Flammeovirga yaeyamensis: one gene and its partner. The protein of the gene in region 2 interacts with the protein of the main gene of each other region in a pairwise test. Links are inferred from orthologs where the notes say so. Each region holds a gene or a part of one and is shown on either strand. Other genes may lie near its edges.

The links. The genes of interacting proteins can lie anywhere in the genome.
Region 1: the proteins of KMW28_RS09190 (region 2) and lysA interact in binary tests that used the Escherichia coli proteins (3 or more experiments, as listed by UniProt). The link is inferred for Flammeovirga yaeyamensis from one-to-one orthologs.

What each region holds. Positions count from the first base shown.
Region 1 is NZ_CP076132.1:3,061,429-3,064,379, forward strand. What follows is about bases 59-2,930. They hold lysA (diaminopimelate decarboxylase), read left to right. Parts: upstream 59-790; coding sequence 791-2,071; downstream 2,072-2,930. Other genes in these bases: KMW28_RS12070 (serpin family protein), read right to left, coding at 59-649; KMW28_RS12080 (3-oxoacyl-ACP synthase), read left to right, coding at 2,187-2,639; leuS (leucine--tRNA ligase), read left to right, coding at 2,796-2,930. Outside these bases: more of KMW28_RS12070, read right to left, coding at 1-58; more of leuS, read left to right, coding at 2,931-2,951. UniProt on the Escherichia coli protein: Specifically catalyzes the decarboxylation of meso-diaminopimelate (meso-DAP) to L-lysine. Is not active against the DD- or LL-isomers of diaminopimelate.
Region 2 is NZ_CP076132.1:2,357,087-2,360,035, reverse strand. What follows is about bases 1-2,870. They hold KMW28_RS09190 (response regulator transcription factor), read right to left. Parts: upstream 1,855-2,870; coding sequence 1,147-1,854; downstream 1-1,146. Other genes in these bases: KMW28_RS09185 (nucleoid-associated protein), read right to left, coding at 2,015-2,870; KMW28_RS09195 (hypothetical protein), read right to left, coding at 606-1,079; nuoK (NADH-quinone oxidoreductase subunit NuoK), read right to left, coding at 247-555; KMW28_RS09205 (NADH-quinone oxidoreductase subunit 5 family protein), read right to left, coding at 1-213. Outside these bases: more of KMW28_RS09185, read right to left, coding at 2,871-2,949. UniProt on the Escherichia coli protein: Response regulator member of the two-component regulatory system CpxA/CpxR which responds to envelope stress response by activating expression of downstream genes including cpxP, degP, dsbA and ppiA.

The DNA of each region.
Region 1 (2,951 bases), 700 kb from region 2 along the record:
TATCTGTACTGTAGCACTTAATTTTTCTGTTTAAATCAAATAAATAATCCAACTCTTTGATTTCCCCACTAGGTAAATTGAAATCTCCTTTCTTAGTATCTTTTTCTTGAAACTGTTTCTTCCATGGGGTTTTCATCAAAATTGTATTGATAAGAAGCATTCTATCATCTTTTTCAATACTAGAAACTATTTCTTTGATTTTCCCTTCCGTCTTTTCGTTTACATAATTGTTGATATTGTTTTTTACTAGATTCGCATTAGAAAAGGACATCGACTTTATATATAAATCAAAATAAGTCTGTAATTCTTTCTTAGTGTTTGATTTAACAGTATAACTTTTATCTAACCATAAAGCGTTATGAACTGAATAGAAAGTAGAATTAAAGGTGATTTTATTCCTCAACATACTATTAAACTTCACATATTCTTCTGCTTTCTTTACTCCAAGTTGTTGGTTTATTTCAGTTTGTGCCCCTTCATCGACACATAGATCCAACATACCTAATGCCGAATTAATACTAAAATTAGAGATCAAAGTGTTCTTTTGGGGACTATAAACTTCTCTAAATAAGTCAAATTCATTTTGAGAGAAACCGTTAAAAAATGTACTAAGGCTAATAATTAATGTGAGTTGAAAGTATTTTAGCATATCAGTTTTAAAAAATACCAATTGTTACGAATAAAACAACTAGTGTTATTTTTGTCAATTTAATATAATAATATGGAGTAGTACAAAAATCTCTCTACTTTTGTCAAATAGAAAAATTATCACATACAATAATTTCCAAAGATGGAATTAAAAAATTCAACATATACCATTCAGGGCGTACCTGTAACAGATATTGCAGAACAGTTTCAAACACCTGTTTATGTTTATGATGCAGATAAAATCATCAACCAGATTCAAACACTTAGAGGTGCTTTTTCTGGTGTAAATTTACGCATTAAATACGCTATGAAATCTTTATCTAATTTAAGTATTCTTAAATTGGTAAAGGAATATGGTGTGGATTTGGATTGTGTATCGATTCAAGAAGTTTTGCTAGGTATTGAAGCTGGCTTCCCTAAAGAGAGAATATTATTTACTCCTAACTCTGTTTCATTCGAAGAGATTCAAGAAGCAGTTGAGTTGGGTGTAGTAATCAATATAGATAATATCGCAGTTTTAGAACACTTTGGTGATGTTTACCAAGATACAGTTCCTTGTGCGATTCGTATCAACCCGCATATTACTGCCGGCGGAAATGCGAAAATCCAAGTAGGTCATATCGGATCTAAATTTGGTATTTCCATCTTCCAAATGTCGCATGTAAAGAAAGTGGTCGAAAGCCATAACATCAACGTTGTAGGTCTTCATATGCACTCAGGATCTGATATTTTGGATTCAGAAGTATTCTTGATGGCTGCCAACGTAATGTTCGATTGTGCAAAAGACTTCCCTAACCTACAGTTTATCGATATGGGTTCTGGATTTAAAGTAGCCTACAAAGAGGGTGATATTGTAACTAATATCCCTGAATTGGGTAAAAAGATGTCAGCTGCTTTCCAAGAATTCTGTAAAAACTACGGCCGTGAACTTGAATTATGGTTTGAGCCTGGTAAATATTTAGTTTCTGAGTCAGGTCATTTATTGACTAAAGTGAATGTATTAAAACACTCTCCTGCTGCAGTATTTGCAGGGGTTGATTCAGGATTGAACCACTTGATCCGTCCAATGATGTACGATGCTTACCATCACATTTTAAATGTATCAAACCCGTCTGCTCCAAAAAGAGTTTATGATGTTGTTGGATACATTTGTGAAACAGATACTTTTGGATACGATCGTAAAATCAGTGAAATTAAAGTAGGCGATATCTTATCTATCGAAAACGCTGGGGCTTATTCTTATAGCATGGCTTCGAACTACAACTCACGTTTTAGACCTGCTGAGGTATTAGTTTATAATGGCCAACCTCATTTAATTAGAGAAAGAGAAACACTTCAAGACCTTATTAGAGGTCAAAAAGATATCTTTTCTGACATCGAAATTAATGTAAAATCTTCTGAGGAAGAGAAAGCAGCAAAATAGATATTAGAAAACATCCCATATAGAAAAAGGCTTACTTCGGTATGCCTTTTTTGTTTTATGATGATTTCAATTAAAAAAATTACTAGATTCAATCCCCTATTATTAATTTTGATGTATGAACAAAGACTTTAAATTAAAACTCAAAGAACATTGCAAAGAAATTGTTGTTCAAAAAATAAAATCTGCTGAAGAAGCGATGAACTCTGCTCAAAATTCTGCCAATGCAGAAACGAGAAGTACAGCAGGAGATAAACATGATACAGCCCGTGCGATGGCGCACTTAGAAAAAGAAAAGATGGGTGAGCAACTTTCACAAAATCTTCAACTTTTAAGGGTGATGGAAGAGTTAAAAGAAACTGATGCAAAAACAGTTGGCCCCGGAAGTTTAGTGGTCACCAATGTTGGAATGTATTATTTATCTATCAGTTTGGGTCAAGTGAAATTCGAGAATCAAATGGTCTTTGTTATTTCTACTCAATCCCCTATTGGACGATTGTTTGTTGGAAAATCAAAAGAGGAAGAAGTAATGTTTAATGGTCGAAAATTTATCATTAAAGAGGTCATATAATTAACGTTTATTTTTTTCTTTTTTGAAAATCGAAGATTCAATCCCCTATTACATTTATCAAACCGTAATTATTTATATCTTTGCTTGATTTTTTTGTGAGGAAACTCCGGAATTATCATCAAGTAGAATTTTATTTTTTAGAATACAACATACAGTATGTCTGAATTCAACCATATTGATTTTGAGCCGAAATGGCAAAAGTACTGGCAAGACAACAATATCTATAAAGTAGATATTGACTCTGATAAGCCAAAATATTACGCATTGGACATGTTCCCGTACCCTTCAGGAGCAGGTCTTCACGTAGGTCAC
Region 2 (2,949 bases):
ATGCTGACCGATTTTTAACCAGTCTATACTTAAGACAATAGGCTCCCCGCCCCATACATTTGAAAACACAAATAAATGACACACTATACTTACTCCAATAAGAGTAGTGCCTATTTTATCTACAAGTGCTGATTTACCTATTAGTTGAATTAAGAACATTCCAAGTAAGGGTGAAATGCATCCTAATAGTGTTATGAATACTATAAAGTTCAATTCGATATTGTGTTAGCTCAGTTTGGAACTAATTTATTTTTCTTTCAGCTGATTAAGCTGATGTAAATCCACAGATTTAAAATATTGAAACAATTTAATGATCAATGCTAAGGCAACACATACTTCTGCTGCTGCAATTACAATTACAAAAATTGCAAATACATGACCATCGGCTAAAGAAGGATTTTTCATATTAAAGGCAACCAAATTGATGTTTGCTGCATTCAACATAAGCTCAACTCCCATTAATGCTACAATGGCACTTCTCTTTGTTAGAGCAATAGCCAACCCGATACTAAATAAAAAAGCGGAGGCCAACATATAATGTAAAAAAGTTACCATAAAGTTTGTCTTGTTTCAATTAACAAATATGGTCGATATAATATGAGAATTCAAATAAAAGTAGGGATTCGTCCTAATAATTCGCTTTTTTCTACGTCTTTTATTCGAATTTCTTCAATTGACATTCCTTCTTCCAACATCTTTAGTTTCATGTAATGGTCAACCGTCAATGTAGCAATAGGTGCACAAATCCCATCATAATTCACCCCAATATTATTATCTAAAACAAACATCAAGTGATCTGAAACATGATCTGCAGCTTGCCCAATAAAAGATAACATACCATTCTTATGCAAGGGAGCATCGTAATCAACTCTTGTCACCGGCCTTTTGTTATAAGAAACATCATCTGATACTGGACCGATTTTAATAAATTTATCCTCGGCAACATATATCACTTTCCAACCTAAAAAGATATCTGAATCTACTAATGCTAGAAATCTTTCAGTAGCAATTTGAGATCGTCCATCAATTAGAATTAAATCTATCTGAATTCCTGAAACAATAAGTTCGATTAATTTCATATTGCAAAATAAAAAAAGCCTGATCACTTTTTACAGCAATCAGGCTTAAAATATATTTTTTTAATATTTAGTCTTGTACTAAGAACTTAAATCCAATACCGTGAACGTTCAAGATCTCGATAGTTGAATCGTCTTTAAGGTATTTTCTAAGACGAGACATAAATACATCTAGTGAACGACCTTTGTAGTAGTCATCATCACCCCAAACTTCTTGAAGAATGTATTCACGTTTGATTAATGAATTTCTATGACGGTGCAAGAATCTTAAAAGTTCTGCTTCACGAGTTGTTAACTTACGTGTATCGTCACCGATAGCTAATTTTTGATAAGGGAAGTCTAAAATGTAGTTACCAATTTTGATTTCGTGTGGATCATCTTCTGTACCCACTTCAACTTTTGGCTCTGATTTTTGACGTTTTAAGATTACCTCAATACGAAGTAAAAGCTCTTCAACATTAACTGGCTTAGTTACATAGTCATCTGCACCAATTCTAAATGCCTTAATTTTATCTTTTGGAAGATTATTTGATGACATGAAAAGAATTGGAATATAAGGATCTTTTGCTCTGATTTCTTCAGCTAAAGTATAACCATCTTTATGAGGCATCATAACGTCCATGATAATCAGATCGTAATCTGCTTTATCATATTCTTTCATACCCTCTACACCGTCTTCAGCGTGGTTCACTGCGTAACCTCTGATATCTAAGTACTTTTTAACAAGTGAGGCTATGATTCTATCATCCTCAACAAGAAGAATCTTTACTGCATCCATAGTATTATATTATTAATGATATTTTGTGTTATTAAATGATGTATCTTGTATTACCTTATAGATATACGCACATCTCTTTTAATGGTTTTATATAATGAATTATAACATTGGTTAATCCTCTTAATATTATTTAACGGGAAAAGAATCTAACCAATATTATTTATTCTTCTTCATTAAAATAAATCATGTAGTAATTCATATTTCTCTCTGTGTCAAAACCTTTTTCTATATTTTGTTCATTACCAGAGACAGTAATACTTATTTTCTTATCTAATTTGATCAAACTTTTAAATTCTTTTTTTGATTTTTTCACCGCTTCCTTAGAAACTTTAAATTCATCAAAAAGTGGCACTTCCTTCTTTTCTTGGAAATCTACCTTGTATTCGTTGAATGCCTCAATTACTTCTGGCTCCTCGATTACATTATTCTCAAAATCAACGACATTGAAATCTTCTTTTTCAGAAAAGAATTTTACACTTCTGTTTAACAAGTCAATTTGAGCTGGCTTTTCTACGGCATGCTCTTCATTAAACACTTCCTCGACAAAACCTTTTGTCAATTCCATGTAATTTTGTGTATGGAAGTAATTATCCTCTCTTGGTTTAAGCTGCAAATATGATTCTTTCCAATAAAGTGCTTCAACAGATTTTGTCGGACTGTCTTTCAACATCACTTTAAAACCTTTCTCTTGCTCGCATTGGAAAATCAAACAACCTTTATCCAGTTTCTTTACACTTACACCTTCGTTTTGTTGCAATTCAAAGTTTCCAACATCAGTCTTATCTCCTACTTGTAGGAATAATTCCTTATGTTCTGCTTTGAATAGACCAATGGCATCAACTAAGTCACCATCTACAACACAATCTTTTAAATGAGCAACAAACAACTCCCCTCCTTTAATTCTAGGATGAGTAGATGCTTCGTATAATAATTCTGACATTTCTCTAGACCTTGCCATAAACTGCTCAAAAGGATTGACAAACATTGCGTCTGCAGCAGAATACATCTCATTTTCAGAAATGTTTTCTTTCCCTTCTGGAGTAGCAAAATGATACATTGGTCCTGGCTTAAATGACCTCAAGAAGTAATCCATTA